Regions from separate parts of the Kineococcus deserti genome, predicted to be linked through region 1. Evidence: predicted binding sites of a transcription regulator. Region 1 holds the regulator's gene; the other holds the start of a gene.

Evidence for each region. Region 1 encodes LexA, which represses DNA repair genes until DNA is damaged. Its sites were predicted from a motif close to TCGAACANNTGTTCGA; they were not measured.
Region 2: ruvA (Holliday junction branch migration protein RuvA) is a predicted target of LexA. The motif match lies at 8,121-8,136, and genes of this name have one in related genera.

The regions. Positions count from the first base shown of each region.
Region 1 is NZ_JBJLSI010000006.1:182,534-193,874, reverse strand. It holds gene hflX (GTPase HflX) at 1-892, shown strand, start outside; gene ACRYR2_RS07400 (ATP-dependent DNA helicase) at 983-3,025, shown strand; gene ACRYR2_RS07395 (aspartate/glutamate racemase family protein) at 3,089-3,754, shown strand; gene lexA (transcriptional repressor LexA) at 3,761-4,468, opposite strand; gene ACRYR2_RS07385 (DUF2277 domain-containing protein) at 4,671-4,940, shown strand; gene ACRYR2_RS07380 (LysM peptidoglycan-binding domain-containing protein) at 5,134-5,562, shown strand; gene nrdR (transcriptional regulator NrdR) at 5,676-6,185, shown strand; gene ACRYR2_RS07370 (proteasome assembly chaperone family protein) at 6,228-7,133, shown strand; gene ACRYR2_RS07365 (pilus assembly protein CpaE) at 7,135-7,590, opposite strand; gene ACRYR2_RS07360 (TraR/DksA family transcriptional regulator) at 7,662-8,012, shown strand; gene ACRYR2_RS07355 (transglutaminase-like domain-containing protein) at 8,040-8,858, opposite strand; gene ACRYR2_RS07350 (NAD(P)-binding oxidoreductase) at 8,914-9,588, shown strand; gene ACRYR2_RS07345 (hypothetical protein) at 9,585-11,240, opposite strand.
Region 2 is NZ_JBJLSI010000034.1:37,506-48,846, forward strand. It holds gene ACRYR2_RS20635 (hypothetical protein) at 1-315, opposite strand, end outside; gene pgsA (phosphatidylinositol phosphate synthase) at 421-1,044, shown strand; gene ACRYR2_RS20645 (phosphatidylinositol mannoside acyltransferase) at 1,041-1,973, shown strand; gene ACRYR2_RS20650 (glycosyltransferase family 4 protein) at 1,976-3,088, shown strand; gene ACRYR2_RS20655 (hypothetical protein) at 3,085-3,618, shown strand; gene pdxS (pyridoxal 5'-phosphate synthase lyase subunit PdxS) at 3,677-4,582, shown strand; gene ACRYR2_RS20665 (NUDIX hydrolase) at 4,579-5,103, shown strand; gene pdxT (pyridoxal 5'-phosphate synthase glutaminase subunit PdxT) at 5,289-5,906, shown strand; gene ACRYR2_RS20675 (YebC/PmpR family DNA-binding transcriptional regulator) at 5,973-6,734, shown strand; gene ruvC (crossover junction endodeoxyribonuclease RuvC) at 6,793-7,413, shown strand; gene ACRYR2_RS20685 (dienelactone hydrolase family protein) at 7,326-8,051, opposite strand; gene ruvA (Holliday junction branch migration protein RuvA) at 8,161-8,772, shown strand; gene ruvB (Holliday junction branch migration DNA helicase RuvB) at 8,772-9,830, shown strand; gene yajC (preprotein translocase subunit YajC) at 10,009-10,398, shown strand; gene secD (protein translocase subunit SecD) at 10,591-11,341, shown strand, end outside.

The DNA.
Region 1 (11,341 bases):
CCTGCTGCCGCGCCTGCGCGGTTGGGGTGAGTCGATGTCCCGGCAGGCCGGTGGTCGGGTCGCCGGGGGTGCCGGGATCGGTTCCCGCGGTCCCGGTGAGACGAAGATCGAACTGGACCGCCGTCGCATCCGCGGGCGGATGGCCAAGCTGCGCCGCGAGATCAAGGGCATGGGCACGGCCCGCGTCGAGAAGCGCTCGCTGCGGCACGCCCGCGCGGTGCCGGCCGTCTCCATCGCCGGGTACACCAACGCGGGCAAGTCCTCGCTGCTCAACCGGCTCACCGGCGCCGGGGTCCTGGTCGAGAACGCGCTGTTCGCGACGCTGGACCCGACCGTCCGGCGGGCCCAGACGCCCGAGGGGCGGCCGTACACCCTGGCCGACACCGTCGGGTTCGTCCGCTCGCTGCCCCACCAGCTCGTCGAGGCGTTCCGCTCGACGCTGGAGGAGGTCGCCGAGTCCGACGTCGTCCTGCACGTCGTCGACGGATCGCACCCCGACCCCGAGGGTCAGCTGGCCGCCGTGCGCAGCGTCCTGGCCGACGTCGACGCCCAGGACGTGCCGGAACTGGTCGCGATCAACAAGGCCGACGTGGCCGACCCGGAGGTCCTGGACCGGCTGCTGCGCAAGGAGAAGAACGCCGTCGCGGTCTCCGCGCGCACGGGTCAGGGCGTCGAGGAGCTGCTGGCCCGCATCTCCGAGATGCTGCCGGTGCCGGACGTCGAGCTCGAGGTGGTCGTGCCCTACGACCGCGGTGAGCTGGTCCACCGGGTGCACACCACCGGGCAGGTGCTGGACGAGGAGCACACGGCCGACGGCACCCGCCTGCTGGCGCGGGTGCGGCCCCGGCTGGCGGCCGAGCTCGAGCAGTACCGGCTGTCCCGCACGGCCTGAGGTGACGTCCACCCGTGCACAGCGCGCCGCACCCGCGGCGCGCTGTGGACGGTGGCCGTGACCGCGGCGCCGGCGGGAGAGGATGGGACGGTGAGCACGTCCACCGAGAACCCGCCCAGGGTGTCCGGCGAGGTCGAGGGTCCCGAAGCGGCCGACCTGCTGGACACCGTCGTCGACGCCCTGGGTGGACAGCGCCGCGACGGCCAGGCCCGGATGGCCCAGGCCGTCACCGACGCGATCCGCACCCGGCGCCACCTGCTGGTGCAGGCCGGTACCGGCACGGGCAAGTCGATGGCCTACCTGGTCCCGGCCGTCGCGCACGCCGTGCACACCGACCGCACGGTCGTCGTCACCACCGCCACGCTGGCCCTGCAGGCGCAGGTCGTCGAACGCGACCTGCCCCGGCTGGCGGAGGCGATCGCCCCCGCCCTGCACCGCGCGCCCACCTGGGAACTGCTCAAGGGGCGGGCGAACTACTTGTGCCGCAACAAGCTCGACGGCGGCTTTCCCAGCGACGAGGGGGCGTTGTTCGACATCGCCGCCCCGACCAGCGAGGGGTCCGGCGACACGGGCCGCCTCGGCCGCGAGGTCGTCCGGCTGCGCGAGTGGGCCGAGACCACCGACACCGGCGACCGGGACGACCTCGACCCCGGGGTCAGCGACCGCGCCTGGCGGCAGGTGTCGGTCTCGGCCCGCGAATGCCTGGGGTCCCAACGCTGCCCGGTGGCCGCCGAGTGCTTCTCCGAGCGGGTGCGCGCCCGGGCCCGCGAGGTCGACGTCGTGGTCACCAACCACGCCATGACGGCCATCGACGCCATGGAGAACAGCGGCCTGCTGCTGCCCGAGCACGACGTGCTGATCGTCGACGAGGCGCACGAGCTGGCCGACCGCGTCACGGCCGTGGCCACGGCCGAACTGTCCGCCTCGGTGCTGCACGCCGCCTCCCGGCGGCTGCGCCGGGGGGCCGGCATCGTCTCCGAGCAGCTCGACGACGCCGCCGTCGCCCTCGAGGCCGCGCTCGAGGAGACCCCACCCGGCCGGCTGGACCGCTGGCCGGACGCCTTGGCCGACGCCGTCGTCGCGGTGCGCGACGCCGCCCGGCAGGCCCTGACCGACCTGAAGGACGCCGGTGAGGCCTCCTCCAAGGAGGAGGACACCGAGTCCCGCGGCGCCCGGCACCTGGCGCGCGCGGCCGTGCAGGAGGTGTTCTCGGTCGCCGAACGCCTCGCCGAGGACGTCGGCCGCGGGGCGCAGGACAGCTACGACGTGGCCTGGGTGACCGCCGGGTTCGGCGCCGCCGCGCGGCCGCCGTCGCTGCACATCGCGCCGCTGTCGGTGGCGGGACTGCTGCGCGAGAAGCTGTTCAGCGAGCGGACCGTCGTGGCGACGTCGGCGACCCTGACCCTGGGCGGGTCCTTCGACCCGGTCGCCGGGGCGTTCGGCCTGAAGGGGGAGAAGGGTGCGAAGACGCCGTGGACCGGCGTCGACGTCGGCAGCCCCTTCGACTACCCCCGGCAGGGGATCCTCTACGTGGCCCGGCACCTGCCGCCGCCGGGCCGCGGCGCCAGTGAGGCCGCCCTGGACGACCTCGCGGCGCTCGTCGAGGCCGCGGGCGGGCGGACGCTCGGGCTGTTCTCCTCCCGCCGGGCCGCCGAGGAGGCCGCCGAGGCGCTGCGCAAACGGGTGAGCACCCCGGTGCTGTGCCAGGGCGAGGACCGGCTGCCCAAGCTCGTGCGCGACTTCACCGCCGACCCCGAGACCTCGCTGTTCGGCACGATGTCGCTGTGGCAGGGCGTCGACGTGCCCGGGGCGAGCTGTTCGCTGGTTGTCATCGACCGGATCCCGTTCCCGCGCCCCGACGACCCGCTGATGTCCGCCCGCGCCCGCGCGGTGGACGTCGCCGGCGGCAACGGCTTCCTGACGGTCTCCGTGGCGCACGCCGCGGTACGGCTGGCTCAGGGCGCCGGCCGGCTCATCCGCGCCGCGGGCGACCGCGGGGTGGTGGCCGTGCTCGACTCCCGGCTCGCGACGGCCCGCTACGGCGGCTTCCTGCGCCAGACGCTGCCGGACTTCTGGCCCACGACCTCGACCGAGACCGTGCTGGCGTCCCTGCGCCGGCTGAGGGAAGGGTGAGCTGTGAGGGTGAACCCGCAGGTGGCGGCTGACGGGGCGCGGTGGGGATGGCATCCTCGTCGGGTGGCCACCGTCGGCTTCCTGCACACCGCGCACGCCCACGTGCGCACCTTCAGCGACCTCCTGGACCAGCGCGACGAGACCGTGGCCGACCGTCACCTCGTCGACACCGGCCTGCTCGTCGCGGCACGCGCCCGCGGCGTCGACAGCGTGCGGTCGGCCATCGCCGACCGGCTGCGACGGCTGGTGGCCGAGGGGGCGGACGTCGTCGTCTGCACGTGCTCGACGATCGGCCCGACGGCGAAGGCCGTCGGGGCGCAGATGGGTCTGCGGGTGGTGCGGGTGGACCGGCCGATGGCCGAGGCCGCCGTGCTGGCCGGGCGGCGCATCGCCGTGGTCGCCTCCCTCGACGAGGCGGCGGCCACGCTCATGCCGTTGTTGCGCGAGTGCGCCGCCAGCACCGGCCGGGTCGTGGACTTCGTCGACGTGCGGTGCACCGACACCTGGTCGGCGTTCGAGTCCGGGGACCTGCTGACCTACACGACGGGCGTGGCCGACGCGGTGCGCCGGGCCGTGGTGCCGCTGGACCCGCCGGTGGACGTCGTGGTCCTGGCCCAGGCCAGCATGGTCGACGCAGCGCCGTTGCTGCGCGACCTGCACGTTCCCGTGCTCACCTCGCCCCGCCTGGTGGTCGAGGCTGCCGTGGAGCTCGTCCAGCCCGTGGGCTGAGACCCCTCAGAGGCTGCGCAGGACGGCGGTGACCTTGCCCAGGACCGTCGCCTCGTCGCCGTCGATGGGGTCGAACAAGGGGTTGCGCGGCAGCAGCTTCACGTGACCGTCCTTGCGCTGCAGCACCTTGACCGTGGCTTCGCCGTCGATCATGGCGGCCACGACCTCACCGTTGTCGGCCGTGGGCTGGCGGCGCACGACGACCCAGTCGCCGTCGCAGATGGCGGCCTCGATCATGGACTCACCCACCACGCGGAGCATGAAGTGCTCGCCCGTGCCGATGAGCTGGGAGGGCAGCGGGAAGACCTCCTCGACCAGTTCCTCGGCCAGGATGGGGCCACCGGCGGCGATGCGGCCGACGAGCGGGACGTAGGTGGGACGGGGCCGGTTGTCACCGGCCGTGTCCTCGGTGCCGCTGACCAGGCCCCAGCCGTACTGCGGGGGCGGCGAGACGACCTCGAGCGTGCGGGGCCGGCGCGGATCCTTGCGCAGGAAACCCAGCTTCTCCAGCGTCTTGACCTGGTGGGCGACGCTGCTGGGACTGGTCAGGCCGACGGCCTGGCCGATCTCGCGCATGCTCGGCGGGTAGCCGCGGGACTCGACGCACTCGCGGATCGCGGCCAGCACCCGGCGCTGGCGGTTGGTCAGGCCGTCGCGGACCAGGGGCGGGTCGGGGAACTCGTGGATCGTGGCGGACTGCTGCGACGGCTCCATCGCCGGTCCGCTCCCGTCGGTCCCACCCAGCACCTCGGCCACGTCGATCTCCCTGTCCGTTCCTGTCCCAGGTCGCCCGGCGACGGGGGTCGCCGGGTGGCGCCACGGTAACCAGCGCGCCCCCCTCCATCAAACACCTGTTCGAACCGGGCGTGTCGCACGACCCTGGTGGGGCGGGTCACCGGTGCCTAGCGTGGACGCCATGTGCCGGAACATCCGTCAGCTGCACAACTTCGAGCCTCCCGCCACCGACGACGAGGTCCGCGCGGCCGCCCTGCAGTACGTGCGGAAGGTGGCCGGGACGACGAAGCCGTCGGCCCGCAACGCCGAGGCCTTCGAGCGGGCCGTCGCGGCCGTCGAGCACGCCACCCGTCACCTGCTCGAGGACCTGGTGACGGCCGCGCCGCCGAAGGACCGGGAGGTCGAGGCGGCCCGGGCGCGGGAGCGGGCGGCCAGGCGCTACGCGTCGTGAGGTGGCCGGCGGCGGGGGCGCGCTGAGGCGTCGTCGCAGGTGGGAGCTCGTGTCGCAGGTCGGTGGCACCGTCTGTCGGCGTTCCCCCGTGGAGTCACGGGGTTGCGCTCCACCGTTCGAACGGTGGTAGAACAGTCGCACCGCATCGAACACCCGTTCGATCGTGGTGCCGCCGAGCTGGAGGTCCACGTCCGTGAGCACCACCGTCCTCGCCCTACCCGGCTCCTTGCCCGCCGCCCACCGGCCGGCCGCGGCGCCCGCGCGTTCCCGCCGCCGCACCGTCCCGCACCCGCGCACGCACGTCCGTCCTCGTGCGCACGCACGACCGCTGCGGCTGACCCGGCGTGGTCGCCTGGCCCTGACCTGCACGGCCGCGACGGTCCTGACCGGTGCCCTCGTCGCCGTGACGGGCGCGCTGACCGGCGCCTCGGCCGGCACGGAGCCGGCCCCGCCGCCCGCCGTCCACACCGTCCTGCCCGGTCAGACGATGTCCGGCATCGCCGCGATCTGGGCACCGGCCCAGGACTGGCGGGAGGTCGCCGCCGAGATCGTGGACCTCAACGGGCTGACCTCCATGCAGCTGCTGGCCGGTCAGCGGCTGACGATGCCCGACCGGGACTGACGGTGGTCCGGCCGGGGGAGCGGCTCGCCGGGCGTGTTGCCCGCTGCGAGGGTCTCGACGTACGGTCGACCCTGGACCAGGGCTGTCGTTCGGTCGCAGGGGAGGAAGTCGGGGTGCACTGCCCGTTCTGCCGTCACGAGGACTCTCGTGTCGTGGATTCGCGTACCACCGACGACGGCAGCTCGATCCGCCGGCGCCGGCAGTGCCCCAACTGCTCCAAGCGGTTCACCACGGTGGAGACCGCCAGCCTGACCGTCGTCAAGCGCTCCGGGGCGCCCGAACCGTTCAGCCGCGCCAAGATCGCCTCCGGTGTCCGCAAGGCCTGCCAGGGCCGTCCGGTCAGCGAGGACGACATCGCCCTGCTCGCCCACCGCGTCGAGGAAGCCGTCCGCGCCCAGGGGGCCGCCGAGATCGACGCCCACCAGGTGGGGCTGGCGACGTTGCCGTTCCTGCAGGAGCTCGACGAGGTCGCCTACCTGCGCTTCGCCTCGGTCTACCAGGCGTTCGACTCCCTGGCCGACTTCGAGAAGGCCATCGACCGCCTGCGCGCGCAGCGCGAGTCCGGCCTGGCGGCGAACGCCGGGCCGCAGGCTGCGGCCGAACCCGTCGTGGCGCGCGGCTGACCCACCTCCTCGACCCGCCGCGACGGCGAGGATGATGGACGGATGCTCGATCCCGCCTCGCTGTACTCCTACGAGGGTGAGCGACCGTCCCTGGTGGAACCCCCGCTGGTCCTGGCACTGAACGGGTTCATCGACGCCGGCAACGCCGTGCGGCAGACCGTCGACCACCTGCTCGCCACCTGCCGGCACGAGGTGGTCGCCACCTTCGACGTCGACCAGTTGCACGACTACCGCGCCCGCCGCCCCACGATGACCTTCGGGGGCCAGAACTGGGTCGACTACGAGCCGCCGCGACTGCAGCTGCACCTGCTGCACGACGAGGAGGGCTCCTCGCTGCTCCTGCTGACCGGCCCTGAACCCGACGTGCAGTGGGAGCGGTTCACCGCAGCCGTGTGGCGACTGGCCGACGAGCTCGGTGTCGGACTGACCATGGTCCTGTCCGCCGCGCCCACCGCGGTGCCGCACACCCGTCCCAGCGGGGTGACCGCCAGCGCCAGCCGTCCCGAACTGCTGGAGGGCTACCGCACCTGGGACGTCGAGGCGCAGGTGCCCGGGCACGCCGCCGCCCTGGTCCACCTGCGCGGATCGCAGGCCGGTCGCGACGTCGTCTCCGTCCTGGCGCACGTCCCGCACTACCTGGGCAGCAGCGACTACCCCGACGCGGCGGCCGTGCTGGTGCGGACCATCTCCGGCGCCACCGGTGTCGCGATCCCCGTCGAGTCGTTGCAGGAGGCCGCCTCGAGCACCCGGGTGGAGGTGGACCGCCAGGTCGCCGAGTCGCCGGAGGCGGCCGCCGTCGTCACCGCGCTGGAGGAGCAGTACGACGCCTTCGGCGACGAGGGGCGCGGCACGGGCGCGGCCAGCGCGTTCCTGCCCACCGCCGACGAGCTCGGTGAGGAGTTCGAGCGCTTCCTGGCCAAGCGCGAGGAGGACGCGGGCGAGGAGTGAGTCAGCAGCTGGTGGTGGCGTCGGACGTCCCGACGCTGCCGCCGGCGGCGCCGGACAGGTGGTGCAGCAGCGCCTGGGCGTAGGCGTCGGCGGCCTCGGGCGCCTCGAAGGCGTCGGCGCCGTTCTCGTCGAGCAGCAGGACGCGGTGCACGGTCCGGTCCCCGACGTCACGGCGCTCCAGCCGGGTGAAGTGCTCACCGAGCAGTTCGCGCAGCTGGTGCTCGGCGGGCATCCAGCACGCCTCGGGCTGGTCCACGGAGTCCATCGCCCACTCCGTGGTCCCGTTGAAGCCGATGATCTGACCGGTCGGGTGGTCGTGGACCTCGATGGTCATGTCGGACAGGGTGAACACGTCGGAGTCCATGTCCCGGTGCGGGATGACGAAGCGGTCCCCGGAGGCGGGTTTCCACTGCAGGCCGGCTTCCTTGAGGCGCAGGGCGAGATCGACGGAGATCACGGGACCAGCATGGAGCACGACGACGCCTCTCGTCGTGCTGAAGCGGCGCAGGCAGGGTAGGAACGTCTCCCATGAACGCCAGCTCCCCTGACCTCGACGCCGCCCGCGAGCGGCTGCTGACCATGCAGCGCGACCTGCAGACCACGATCGACGACCTGACCGAACGCCTGGAGTCGGGCAGCACCCCCGACGCGGCCGAAGGTGGTCAGGACGCGGGGGACATGGGAGCCCACGAGCAGCAGGCCGCCGAGAACGAAGGCCTGCTCGAAGGCGCCCGCCGACGGCTGGAGAGCGTCCAGGACGCGCTCAAGCGCATCGAGGACGGCACGTACGGCATCTCGGTCGTCTCCGGGCAGCCGATCCCGCTCGAGCGCCTCGAGGCGCTGCCCGACGCGGCCACGCTGACGGGCGAGAAGATCTAGCCACCAGCAGCGAGCGGCGGCCCGTCCTCAGGCCAGCACGACCGGACGGTCGTGCTGGTCGACCGGCAGGGGCCCGTCGACCACGGCCAGCACCGACATCCGCCTCAGCGCCACCGGGCCGGCGGTGGTGAGGAAGGCGGTGTCGGTCGCGTCGCGGCCGCAGGTGATGCGCAGCAACGAGTCCCGGGGCGCCAGGCGGGTCGCGTCCACGACCTCCCAGCACCCGGCCGGGGCGGCCTCGACGACGGCGTGGAAGTCCATCGGGGACAACCCGGGGGCGTAGGCCGCGCACAGCCGCGCCGGCACGTCCAGGGCCCGCAGCAGGGCCACGACCAGGTGGGCGAAGTCCCGGCACACGCCCCGGCGGGCCAGCAGGGTCTCCAGGGCACCGTCGGTCGGGGCGCTGGAGCCGCAGACGTACGCCGTGTGCTCGTGCACCCAGCCGGCCACCCGGGCGGGCAGGTCGGCCCGCGGCACCGCGCCGAACTCGGCCGCGGCGAAGCTCACCAGCCGGTCGGAGGGGCAGAACCGGCTGGGCCGGGTGAACTCCCAGCGTTCGACCGGGCCCAGCGGCGCCGGGTGCGGACTCACCCGCGCCGTGGCCTCGTAGCAGACCCTCGTCGTCCCGGCGGGCAGCTCGAACTCGTGCAGGCGGGTGCCGTCCGGCTGACGCAGTTCGCGCACCGGCAGCGGCCCGTCGGGCCCGGCGACGGCCAGCCTCTCGGCCCGCAGGTCCACGCCGGGGCGCAGCGCCACCGCGGCGATCAGCCCGGCCGGCGTCGGGGCGCCGGCGTCCAGGACCAGTTCGGCGCGCACGGACGTCGAGCGACGCGCAGGGGAGGACATCGCGGGAGTGTGCCCCACCGTGCCGTGGGGCGCGCGTGGTGGTTGGGTGCCGGTCATGCGCATCGTCATCGCCGGGGGACACGGGAAGATCGCACTGCTGCTCGGGGCGCTCGCGGCCGCGCGCGGCGACGAGGTCGTGGGGCTGGTCCGCAACCCCGCGCACGCGCCGGACCTCGAGGCGGCGGGCGTGCGGGCGGTCGTGCGCGACCTGGAGTCCGCCGGACCGGCCGAGGTCGCGGCCGACCTCGCCGGTGCCGACGCGGTCGTCTTCGCCGCGGGAGCGGGCCCGGGCAGCGGGGCCCCGCGCAAGGACAGCGTGGACCGGGCGGCCGCGGTGCTGCTGGCGGACGCCGCCGAGGCGGCCGGGGTCCGCAGCTACCTGCTGATCTCCTCGGTCGGCGTCGACCGTGTCCGCGACGGTGCGCTCCCGGAAGGGGTCGAGGAGGTGTTCGTGGCGTACCTGCGGGCCAAGCTGGCCGCCGAGGAGGACCTGCTGTCCCGTGACGGGCTGCGCGTGAGCGTGCTGCGACCGGCGGGTCTGCTCGACGAGCCGGGCACCGGGCGGGTGCGCCTGGACCCGGCGGTCGACTCCGGCCGCGTGCCCCGCGCCGACGTCGCCGCCGTCTGCCTCGGCCTGCTGGACCGGCTGGTGGCCGGGGACGCCCCGGCAGCCGTCCTGGGGCTCGAGGGGGGCGACGTGCCGGTCGCCGAGGCGGTCGCGGCGGCCTAGAAGGCGCGGTGGCCGTACGCGGCGGCGAACAGGGCCAGCGCGGCCAGCGCCGTGCGGGTCGCCCGGACGGGCCGCCGGCGGTGACCTCCGGTCGCCCGCGCGCCGGTGCGCAGCCAGCGCCCGGGCACCCGGTCCAGCACGAACCCGAGCCCGCCGGCCAGCGCGCCCCACGCGGCCGCGAGGCCGAGCACGGCGGGGACGGTCAGGACGAGCAGGACGTGCGGGACGGCCGAGGCGTGCCGGCCGGCCGTGGCGGCGGCCTGCACGAGCAGACCCACGCCGGCCAGCACCCGGAACTCGGCGTCGTGGGACCGCCGGTCGCCGGCCGGTCCGGCGAACCGGGCCGTCAGGAGGCCGGCGGCGGCCAGCGCCACCAGGACGACCGCGGCGTTCGGGACCCGGTCGGTGGCCCACGTCACGTCGGCCCCGGCCGTGGCGAGGATCCAGACCGCCACGGCGAGCGCTGCGGCCAGCGGCAGCGTCAGGACGGGCCGGGAGCCCGGGACCGCGGAGCGGTGCAGGACGGCGGTCACGACGGCGCCCAGGCACACCTGCGCGGCGAACACCGTCGCGCTCGGTGCCAGCAGCAGCGCGCCCAGTGCCAGGACGAGCACCGTGAGCCGGCGGCCGAGCAGGGCGCGGCGACCGCGCTCGCCGCGGCCGGTGACGACGAGCAGCACCGCGGCGGTGACGGCCAGGTCACCCGGGCCGGGCGGGGTGGTCACGAGCACGGCCAGGGTCAGCGTGGCGACGACGGCGGCGCGCGAGGCGCCGAGCACCCGCTCGGCGGCCAGCCAGACCGCCACGACCGACAGGGAGCTGACCGCGGACTGCGCCGCTCCGGTCGCGGCGAACGGGGCCAGGACCGCCACGGCGAGGGCGTACAGGACGGCCGCGACGCTCGTGCGGTGCGGCCGTCGGGAGGTCAGCGAGGCGCGGGCCAGCAGCACCAGGCCGGCGAGCAGGACCGCGGAGCGCAACCAGCCGGGCGCCACCGGCGTGGCGGTGACGTCGAGCCAGGCCAGGGCCGGCAGGGCGAGCAACGCCGGCAGGGGCAGGTACCGACGTGCCGTCCCGGCCGCCAGGGCAGGGGCCAGGACCAGGGGTGCCGGGCCGGGCAGCAGCCGCACCGCGGCGACCAGGACCACCACGACCAGCGTGGAGACGAGCGGGTCCGGGTCGGCCCCGGCCAGGTGGGCCAGCCGGTCCAGGGCGCTCAGCAGCACCAGGCCGACCGCGCAGCCCAGCACGAACCGGGCCAGCGGATCGGGCAGCGCGAGGCCGGCCAGGCGCAGCAGCGGCACCCCCAGCAGCGGCAGGACGACCAGCGCGGCCGCCGCGACGCCCAGGGCGACCAGCGGGGCGGGCAGCGCCGGGGCCGCGGCGGCGGAGGCGACGGCGAGACCGGCCAGGACCAGCAGCAGGTGGGTGGTCGTCGGCCGCGCCGGCCGGTGGCCGCGCAGGGGAGCCCGGTGCCGGGCTCGCGCAGGGGTGGGCAGCACCTCGAGCCGGTCGACGGTGCGGGGCCGAGGGGTCGTGGTGCCGGGCCCGGGGTGGACACCGGGGTCGTCGCGGGGTTCGAGACGGCCGGCGGCGGCGATGGACGGCGCCGGGGTGCGGTGCGGGCCGGGGAGGTGCGGCAGCTGGGTCACGCGGCTCCTTCCGCCCTGCTGAGGTGTCGCGGCACGCTAGGGAGGACGGTGCGGGACCGGCAAACGGGCGAGGGGTGAGGTTCCGTCACGGTGCGTCAGAT
Region 2 (11,341 bases), on a different contig from region 1:
GTGCGCCGCGGCGATGGCCTCCAGCAGCGCGGGGTCGTCGACGAACCGGCGCAGCTGTCCCTCGACCTCGGCCCGCCGCAACCCGACCCCGCCGGGGGACAACCGCACGCCCACCTCGGCACCGTCCACGGTGACCGCCTCCACGTGCGTGGAACGGATCTCGCCGTCCAGGTCGACGCCGAAGGCGTACTGCGACATCGGGGCGAACGGCCACCGGTCGTCGTTGCCCTGCAGCGTGCCCAGGGCGAGCAGCACGGTGAACGAGACCGCGGCAGCCGATCGCCACCACCGGGCCGGGGTCTGCAACCGTCGCACGTCCCGACCGTAGTGACCGCCGACCCCGGCGCGGCCCCGGCGGCGACGCGACGCGCCGACGTTAGGGTGAGCCGTCCGGACGACGGGATCCAGCGGAACGGGACGATGCTCAACAGGTACGCGCGTGCGGTGACCACGAAGCTCTTCACACCCCTCGCCCGGCTCCTGCTGCGTCTCGGGCTGACCCCGGACGCGGTGACGTTCCTCGGCACGCTCGGGGTGGTGGCCAGCGCGCTGGTGCTCTACCCGATGGGGGAGCTGTTCTGGGGTTCGCTCGCGGTCACGATCTTCGTGCTCTCCGACACCATCGACGGGATCATGGCCCGCTCCCTGGGGCGTTCGGGCAAGTGGGGCGCCTACCTGGACTCGACGCTGGACCGCTTCGCCGACGGCGCCGTCTTCGGCGGTCTCGCGGTCTGGTTCGCCCGCGGCGGGGACGACGACCTGACCGCCGGGCTGGCGCTGCTGTGCCTGGTGCTGGGCAGCATCGTCTCCTACGCCAAGGCCCGCGCCGAGGGACTGGGCTACACCGCCAACGTCGGCATCGCCGAACGCGGCGAGCGGATGGTCGCCGTGCTCGTCGGAGCCGGGTTCGTCGGGCTCGGCGTCCCGTTGGGCTTCCTGCAGGTGGTCCTCGCCCTGCTCGCCGTCGGCAGCGCCGTCACCGTCGTGCAGCGCATGACGACGGTGCACCGGCAGGCCACGGCGGCCACCGCGCCGGACGCGTGAGCGCACGGGACCGGCTGACCACGGCCGGGTTCCGGTGGGGCTGGCGACTGGCGCGCACCGTGCCGGAGGAGGTCGCCGTCCGACTGTCGGTGCGCACCGCCGACGCGCTCGTGGCCCGCGGCGGTCCCCGGGTGGACCAGTTGCGCCGCAACCTGGCCCGCGCCCGGCCCGAAGCCGGCCCGGCCGAACTCGGCACCCTGGTCCGCGACGGGTTCCGCAGCTACGCGCGGTACTGGCTGGACGCCTTCCGGCTGCCCTCGTGGAGCGTCGAGCGCACCGTCGGGCCGGTCCGCTTCACGCACGGTGAGGAGCTGCGGACCGCCCTGGGCAGCGGCCGTGGCGCGGTGGCCTTCCTGGGGCACCTGGGCAATTGGGACCACGCGGCGGCCTGGTCCGCGCGCGCCCTGCACCCGGTCGTGACCGTGGCCGAACGGCTGCGCCCCGAGCAGGTGTACGAGGAGTTCCTCGCCTTCCGCCGCGGTCTGGGCATGGAGGTGCTGCCGCTGGGCGACCCGGCGACCTTCCCGACGCTGCTGCGGCGGCTGCGCGAGGGGGCGTTCGTGCCGCTGCTGGCCGACCGCGACCTGTCGTCGACCGGGGTCGAGGTCGACTTCCTCGGGGAGCGGGTGCGGATGGCCCGGGGACCGGCGGCGCTGGCCCTGGCGACGGGCGCCCCGCTGTTCCCGATGACCGTCTTCCACGAGGTCCGCGACGGTGCCCGTGTCCTGGTCGTCGAGACCCGGCCGCGGGTGCCGGTTCCGGACCGCGGACCCGGCGAGACCGTGCGCGAGCACCGGCGGCGGGCCGTCGCGGTCATGACGCAGGCCTGCGCCGACGAGATCGCCGCCGCCGTGCGCGCCCACCCCGACGAGTGGCACGTCCTGCAACCGCTGTTCCCCGCGGACCTGCCACCCGGTCCGAGGAGCTGACCGTGCGGATCGGGATCGTCTGCCCCTACTCCTTCGACGTGCCCGGCGGGGTGCAGTTCCACGTCCGCGACCTCGCCGAGCACCTCCTCGGCCTCGGCCACCACGTCCGGGTGCTGGCCCCCGCGGACGACGAGTCGACCCTGCCGTCCTTCGCCGACCCCGGCGGGAACGTCGTCGCGGTGCCCTACAACGGCTCCGTGGCGCGCCTGTCCTTCGGCCCGGTGACCGCGGCGCGGGTGCGGCGGTGGCTGGCCGAGGGGGACTTCGACGTCCTGCACGTGCACGAACCGCTGTCGCCGAGCACCTCGCTGCTCGCCCTGTGGGCGGCCCCGCCCTCGAGCGCCCTGGTGGCGACCTTCCACACCGCCAACCTGCGTTCGCGGGCCATGCAGGCCGCGTTCCCGCTGCTGCGGCCGAGCCTGGAGAAGATCTCCGCCCGCATCGCCGTCAGCGAGGACGCCCGCCGCACCGTCGTCGAGCACGTGGGCGGGGACGCCGTCGTCATCCCCAACGGGGTCTTCACCCGGGCCTTCGCCGACGCCCGGCCGCGACCGGAGTGGACGGGCACCCCCGAGCGGCCCGTGGTGGCGTTCGTCGGCCGCCTCGACGAGCCGCGCAAGGGGCTGCCGCTGCTGTGCGAGGTCGTGCCGCTGGTGCGTGCCGTCGTGCCCGGTTGCCGGTTCCTCGTCGCCGGCCGCGGCGACGTCGCCGCGGCCCGCGAGCTGCTCGAGGACCCCGGCTCCGTCGAGTTCCTCGGGGCGGTCGACGACGCGGCCAAGGAGTCGCTGCTGGCCAGCGCCGACGTCTACCTCGCTCCGCACACCGGTGGGGAGAGCTTCGGCATCGTGCTGGTCGAGGCGATGGCGGCCGGGGCGGCCGTGGTGGCCGCCGACCTCGGGGCCTTCCGGCGGGTCCTGGGCGACGGCGCGCACGGCCGGGTGTTCGGGGTGGGTGACGCCCGGGCCGCGGCCGACGCCGTGCTGGAGCTCCTGGCCGACCCGCAGGAGCGACGACGGCTGGCCGCGGCGGGACAGGCCGCGGCGCAGCGGTACGACTGGTCGGTGGTGGCCGGTGAGGTGCTGACGGTGTACGAGACCGTGCGGGCGGCGCGGTGACCGTCGTGGTGTGGGCGCTGGCCGGGTTGCTCGTGCTGTGCGCGCTGGCCTGGTACCTGTCAGCCACCGCCCAGCGCATCGACCGGTTGCACCGCCGCGTGGAGACCAGCCGCGCCGCCCTGGACGCCGAGCTGACCCGGCGGGCCTCGGCCGCCCTGGAGTACGCCACCTCCGGCGACCTCGACCCGGCCTCGTCGCTGCTGCTGGCCGACGCGGCCACCAGGAGCCTGGACGCGCCGCGGACGCCCGCCGCGCTGCGCGACGCCAACGACGCCGACGACGCCGCCCGGTGGCGGGTCGAGAGCGACCTGACCCGGGCGCTGACGGCCGCGCTGCCCCCGCAGGACGGCCCGGGCCTGGCCCGGGTCCTCGACGCGGCCCGTCGGGTGGAGCTGGCGCGCCGGTTCCACAACGACGCCGTGGTGCAGACGCGGCGGTTGCGGGCCAAGCGGATCGTGCGCTGGGCGCACCTGGCCGGACGGGCCCGGGTGCCGGAGACCGCGGACTTCGACGACGGTTCGGACGTCTGAGCGCAGCCGTAGGATGACGCCCGCCTGAACCCCTCTGACCGAACGTGAGGCCTAGCGAGTGAGCACCGAGAACAGCGCCGGACCCGCCGTGGGAACCGACCGGGTCAAGCGCGGCATGGCCGAGATGCTCAAGGGCGGCGTCATCATGGACGTCGTCACCGCCGAGCAGGCCAGGATCGCCGCCGACGCCGGTGCCGTGGCCGTCATGGCGCTGGAACGCGTCCCGGCCGACATCCGCGCCGAGGGCGGGGTGTCCCGCATGTCGGACCCGGACATGATCGAGTCGATCATCTCGGCGGTCTCGATCCCGGTGATGGCCAAGGCCCGCATCGGGCACTTCGTCGAGGCGCAGGTGCTGCAGTCCCTGGGCGTGGACTACGTCGACGAGTCCGAGGTCCTCACGCCGGCCGACTACACCCACCACATCGACAAGCACGCCTTCACCGTGCCGTTCGTGTGCGGGGCCACGAACCTGGGCGAGGCGCTGCGCCGCATCACCGAGGGGGCGGCGATGATCCGCTCCAAGGGCGAGGCCGGCACCGGCGACGTGTCCAACGCCGTCACGCACATGCGCACCATCCGCGCCGAGATCAACCGGCTGCGCTCGATGCACCCCGACGAGCTGTACGTGGCCGCCAAGGAGATGGGCGCGCCGTACGAGCTGGTCCGCGAGGTCGCCCAGAACGGCAAGCTGCCGGTGGTGCTGTTCACCGCCGGCGGCATCGCGACCCCGGCGGACGCGGCGATGATGATGCAGATGGGCGCCGAGGGCGTGTTCGTCGGCTCGGGGATCTTCAAGTCCGGCAACCCGGCCCAGCGCGCCGAGGCGATCGTCAAGGCCACCACGTTCCACGACGACCCCGACGTCATCGCCAAGGTCTCCCGCGGTCTGGGCGAGGCCATGGTCGGGCTGAACGTCGAGGCCATCCCCGAACCGCACCGGCTCGCGACCCGCGGCTGGTGACCACCGACCTGCTCGGGCCCGAGTGGGGCTGCGGCCCCGACGGCGTCCGCACCCGCAGCGCGTCCCGCGTCGTCCTGGTCGACGACGCGGGCCGCGTCCTGCTGCTGCGCGGCTGCGACCCGTCCCGGCCCGGCACCGACTGGTGGTTCACCGTCGGCGGCGGACGCGGACCGGGGGAGGACGCCCGCACCGCGGCGGCCCGGGAACTGCGCGAGGAGACCGGGCTCGACGTCGACCCGGCCGTCCTGGACGGGCCGGTGTGGTCGCGGACGGCGGAGTTCGAGTTCCTCGGCGCGCTGTGCCGGCAGACCGAGGAGTTCTTCGTGCACCGGGTGGGCGCGGGCTTCGAGGTCGACCGGACCGGGTGGACCGACCTCGAGCACGAGTCGGTGAGCGAGTCGCGGTGGTGGGTGCCCGCCGAACTCCTCGCCGCGGCCGTGACGTACTACCCGCCGGACCTCGTCCGGCTCCTCGCCGAACTGCCCCCGGTGTGGACCGGGGACCCGGCGCCCATCGACTGACCCGCCCGCGTCGCGGGGCGGGGGGCAGCTGGTGACCCCCGGCCCAGGACCAGCGGGTCGCCACCGGTGAGGGTGCGGGTGTCCAGCAGCACCTGCCGCTGCTCACCCGGCCCTCGGCGACGGAGAGCACCTGTTCGGGTGGGACCGGGTGCACCGGTCCCGGCGCTCGCACCTACCCTCCTGCGGTGAGCAGCACCAGTCCCACCATCGGGGTCCTCGCCCTGCAGGGCGACGTCCGCGAGCACGTCGCCGCCCTGCAGTCCGGCGGTGCCCGCGCCGTGACGGTCCGCCGCGCCGGCGAGCTGGAGGCCGTCGACGGGCTGGTCCTGCCCGGCGGGGAGTCGACGACGATCGACCGGCTGCTGCGGGTCTTCGAGCTGCGGGAGGCCCTGCGGGCCCGCATCGCCGAGGGGCTGCCGGTGTACGGGTCGTGCGCCGGGATGATCCTGCTGGCCGAGCGCGTCCTCGACGGCGCGGTGGGGCAGGAGACCCTCGGCGGGATCGACATGACGGTGCGGCGCAACGCCTTCGGCCGTCAGGTGGACTCCTGGGAGGAGGACCTGCGGCTGCCCGGGATCACCGACGACGGCCCGGGGGTCGACGCGGTCTTCATCCGCGCACCGTGGGTCGAGGAGGCCGGCCCCGACGTGCAGGTGCTCGCCCGACTGAGCGCGGGCCCGGCCGCGGGTAGGATCGTCGCCGTGCGGCAGGGCGCTCTGCTGGCCACGTCGTTCCACCCGGAGATCACCGGGGACGACCGGGTGCACCGCCACTTCGTGGCGATGGTGCGGCAGCGCGGCTGACCGGCACACTGGGTTTTCGCACGGCCTTTGTACGGCAGGCAGTTTCAGCGAGGCGGAGGGAAGCACATGTCCGGCCACTCCAAGTGGGCGACGACCAAGCACAAGAAGGCCGTCGTCGACGCCAAGCGCGCCAAGAGCTTCGCTCGGCTCATCAAGAACATCGAGGTCGCGGCGCGCACCGGCGGCGGCGACCCGGCCGGCAACCCGACGCTCTACGACGCCATCCAGAAGGCGAAGAAGACGTCGGTGCCCGCCGACAACATCGACCGCGCCGTCAAGCGCGGCTCCGGTGCCGAGGCCGGCGGTGCCGACTGGCAGACGATCATGTACGAGGGCTACGGCCCCAACGGTGTCGCGCTGCTGGTCGAGTGCCTGACCGACAACAAGAACCGGGCGGCCATGGAGGTCCGCACGGCGATGACCCGCAACGGCGGCTCGCTGGCCGACCCGGGGTCGGTGGCGTACATGTTCAGCCGCAAGGGCGTCGTCGTCATCGGCAAGGAGGGCACCGACCTCACCGAGGAGACCGTCCTGGAGGCCGTGCTCGAGGCCGGGGCCGAGGAGGTCACCGACCAGGGCGACACGTTCGAGGTCATCAGCGAGGCCACCGACCTGGCGTCCGTGCGCGATGCGCTGAAGGCCGCCGGCATCGAGTACGACTCGGCCGAGGCCAGCTTCGTGCCCAGCGTCGAGGTCCCGCTGGACGCCGAGGGCGCCGCGAAGGTGTTCAAGCTCATCGACGCCCTGGACGACTGCGACGACGTGCAGAACGTCTTCGCCAACTACGACGTCTCCGACGACGTCATGGCGGCCCTCGAGGACGCCTGACACACCGCGCGTGCACCGCGCACGGCCCCCACGACGACTCCGTGCCATCGTGGGGGCCGTGCGCGTTCTTGCCGTCGACCCCGGACTGACCCGTTGCGGGCTCGGGGTGGTCGACGCCGTCCGGACCGGCCGGCGGGCGCAGATGGTCGCCGTCGGCGTCGTGCGCACCCCCGCCGAGGACGCGATCGAGTCCCGGCTGCTGGCGATCAGCGAGGGGCTGGAGACCTGGCTGGACACCCACCGCCCCGACGTCGTCGCCGTCGAGCGCGTCTTCGCCCAGTCCAACGTCCGCTCGGTCATGGGCACCGCGCAGGCCGCCGGGCTCGTCCTGGTCGCCGCGGCCCGGCGCGGGCTGCCCGTGGCCATGCACACCCCGAGCGAGGTCAAGGCCGCGGTCACCGGCAACGGCCGGGCCGACAAGGAGCAGGTGACCGCCATGGTCACCCGCATCCTGGGCCTGGACACCCCGCCCCGGCCGGCCGACGCCGCCGATGCGCTCGCGCTGGCGCTGTGCCACCTGTGGCGCGGCGGGGCGACCTCCCGGCTGGAGGCCGCCGCGCACTCCGCGCTGGTGACGGGGCGGCGGAACGCCTACGCCGAGGCCGAGGCGGCCGCCAGGCGCTCGCGCAGGAACGTCGTCGTGCGCTCCCAGGCCAGCTCGGCCGACTCGCGGCGGTAGTTGGGCCGCTCGTCGTTGTAGAAGGCGTGCGGGGCGGGGTACTCGTGCAGGGTCACCTCGACCCCGGCCTGCTCGCGGATGCGGTCCCCGGTGGCGCGGACGGCCTCCAGCGGCACCGAGGAGTCCTCCTCGCCGTAGTGGCCGAGCACCGCGGCCTTCAGCCCGGAGTAGTCGGTGTCCGGGCCGGGGATGCCGTACCAGGGCACGGCCGCGCCGATCCGCTCGCCCTGCTGCGCGGCCAGCGTCAGGACGAACGCGCCGCCCATGCAGAAGCCCACGGCGCCGACCGTGGTCGACGTGGTCTCGGGCCGGTCCAGCAGGTACGTCACGGCCCCGGCGAGGTCGCGGGCCGCGCGCTCGGGCGGCAGGTCGGTGAGGAACTGCGCCGCCTCGGCCGAGTCGTGGGTCGTGCGGCCGCCGTACAGGTCGGGGGCGAGGGCGACGAAACCCTCGGCGGCGAGGCGGTCGACGATGCCGACGACGTGGTCGGTCAGGCCCCACCACTCCTGGACCACGATCACGCCGGGTCCACGGCCCGACTCCGGGACGCGCAGGTAGCCGTGGGCGTGCCCGGTCTCGGTGCCCGGGGCGTCGAAGGTGACGTTCTGGCGGGGGTTCTCGTGCTGTTCGTGGCTCACGGTCGCACTCTGCACCCCGGGGGTGGGCGGCGCGCCTGAGGGGGTGTGTCGCAGGGGGTGGTTAGCCTCTCGTACACGTGTTCGTCCCGTTGTCTGGAGGGTGTGGCTGGTGATCGCGTCGGTGCGCGGGCAGGTGCTCGCGGTGCGGCTGGACTCCGCGATCGTCGAGGTCGGGGGCGTGGGGATGTTCGTCCTGGCCGCCCCCGCCACGCTGGCGGGGCTGCGGGTGGGGCAGGAGGCGCTGCTGCACACCTCGCTGGTGGTGCGCGAGGACTCCCTGACCCTGTTCGGGTTCGCCGACGCCGACGAGAAGGAGGTCTTCGAGATCGTCCAGACCGCCTCCGGCGTCGGGCCGAAGATGGCGCTGGCCATGCTGGCCGTGCACCGGCCCGACGGGATCCGCGCGGCCGTGGCCGCCGACGACCACGCCGCGCTCGTGCGGGTGCCCGGCATCGGCAAGAAGACGGCCCAGCGCATCTGCCTCGAGCTCGGGGACCGGCTCGGGCCGCCCTCCGGTGGCGCGCCGGTCGCCACCGCCCCCGCCGGCGGCGACGCCCGCAAGGAGCAGGTCGTCGAGGCGCTCGTCGGCCTGGGGTACCCGGCCAAGCAGGCCGGCGACACCGTCGACGCCGTGCTCGCCGACGGTGCCGCCGACGGTGCCGCCGACCTGGACGTGGCCGCGACGTTGCGCGCGGCCCTGCGCCACCTGTCGGGTCGCTGATGGAGGAGCGGCTGGTGACCACGGGGGCCGACGACCGGGAACGCGCGGCCGAGTCGGCGCTGCGACCGCACGGTCTGGACGAGTTCGTCGGGCAGAAGGTCGTGCGCGAACAGCTCGCCCTCGTCCTCGACGCCGCCAAGGCGCGCGGCATGCCCAGCGACCACGTCCTGTTCTCCGGCCCGCCCGGGCTGGGCAAGACGACGCTGGCGATGATCGTCGCCTCCGAGATGGGGGCCCCGCTGCGGCAGTCCAGCGGCCCGGCCATCCAGCACGCCGGCGACCTGGCCGCCGTCCTGTCCTCCCTGGACGAGGGCGAGGTGCTCTTCCTCGACGAGATCCACCGCATGGCCCGGCCGGCGGAGGAGATGCTCTACATGGCGATGGAGGACTACCGGGTCGACGTCGTCGTGGGCAAGGGGCCCGGAGCCACCGCCATCCCGCTGGAGCTGCCGAAGTTCACCCTCGTCGGGGCGACCACGCGCGCCGGGCTGCTGCCGGCCCCCTTGCGCGACCGGTTCGGCTTCACCGGTTACCTGGACTTCTACACCCCCGACGAGCTGGTGAAGGTGTTGCGCCGCAGCGCCTCCCTGCTCGGGGTGCAGCTGACGGCGGAGGGGGCGGCCGAGATCGGGGGCCGCTCGCGGGGCACGCCACGCATCGCCAACCGGCTGCTGCGCCGGGTGCGGGACTGGGCGCAGGTCCGCGGGTCCGGCATCGTCGACCGGCGCGCCGCGCGGGCCGCGCTGGAGGTCTACGAGGTCGACGAACGCGGGCTCGACCGGCTCGACCGGGCCGTGCTCGACGCGCTGTGCCGCCGGTTCGGGGGCGGACCGGTCGGCCTGTCGACGCTCGCCGTCGTGGTGGGCGAGGAGGCCGAGACGGTGGAGACCGTGGCCGAGCCGTTCCTCGTGCGCGAGGGCCTGCTCGGGCGCACGCCACGCGGGCGGATCGCCCTGCCGGAGACGTGGGCGCACCTCGGACTGAGGCCACCGCGGGACGCGCCGGCCGCAGCGGCCTGGCAGTTGCCCCTTCCCGAGGAGGAGGGGGACGCCGGCTGAGCGTGTCGTGACGGGTGGGGCCGAACGGGTGAGCCCCTAGACTGCCCGGGCGTTCGGTCCCGCGGCGGGCTCCTGCGGAACCTGGCAGGTGGCTCCGGCGTTGGCCCGGCCGTGCCGGCACAGGGCCGGCGCAGGCACCGGTGAGCTGTCGATCCCGCCGGTGCGGGAAGGATTCGTCGTGGGTGGTAGCAGCAGTTCGTTGTTCTTCCTGCTGATCATGGCCGCCCTGCTGGTGTTCATGTTCAGCCGGACGCGCAAGCAGCAGAAGGCCCAGCAGCAGATGCAGAACAGCGTCGGGCCGGGCGCGGAGGTCATGACGACCTCGGGGATGTTCGGGACCGTCGTGGAGCGCACGGACGAGTACGTCGTCATCGAGGTCGCCCCGGGTCTGCAGACCCGCTGGACCCCGCGCGCCGTCGCGCGGGTCGTGACCCCGGCCGCTCCTGTCGAGACCACGCCCTCGCCCGGGGAGACCGGCCGGGCAGCCGACGCGGACGGGCTCGACCTCACCAAGCGGCCCGAGACTCCGGGTGACGACACCACGGGCGGTGCCACGCGTTCCCAGTGACTACTGATAAGACAGCAGTCGTCCACGAGCAGTGACAAGCTTGCGCTGACCGGGTGACGTTCCGTCACCCGGACAGCGCCTGTCCCGAGGTACCGAGTGTCCAACGACCGGCCCCCCGCGCCCAGCGGACCCCCACGCGTGCGCCGCGGCGCACCGATCCGCCGACCCCACCCGTACCGGACCCTCGTGGCCATGGTGCTGGTCGTCGTCGCCGTCTTCGCGGCGGTGGGGGCCGGGTCGATCTGGAGCGACGCGCGCTGGACACCGGCCCTCGCGCTCGACCTCGAGGGCGGCACGCAGGTCGTGCTGACCCCCCGGTCGACGACCGGCGGCGACGTCCCCACCGAGCAGGTGCAACGGGCCGCCGACATCATCCGCCAGCGCGTCGACGCCACGGGGCTGTCCGAGACCGAGGTGCAGGTCCAGGGCGGGCAGAACATCTCCGTCTCCATCCCCGGGACCGCGACCCGCGAGCAGCTCGACCTCATCTCGCAGTCGGCGCAGCTGCGCATGCGCGTGGTGCTCTACGCCGAGCCCGTCCAGGCGGCCGTGCCGAGCGAGGGGGCCACCGCCGAGCCCACGCCGACGGACACCGCGACGCCGACGGACACCGCGACCCCGGCGCCGACGCAGAGCGCCGACGGCGCCGCCGCCCCGGCCGCCCTGCAGGCCGCGACCACCGCGCCCACCGACGGCGCCACCTCGGCTCCCGCGCCGGAGCAGACCGCGACCACCCCGCCGTCGCTGGCCGACATCGCCACCCCCGCACCCACCCCGGGCCCGGGGCAGCCGACCGGCACGCCCTCGCCCGCGCCGACCGACGCCAGCGACCAGGCCTGGCTCAGCATCCCCGACCTGGTCACGGTCTACGGCAACCTGGACTGCTCCGACCCGGCGCAGCGCACGGGCGGCGTCGTCGACGACCCCGAGCGGCCGCTGGTGA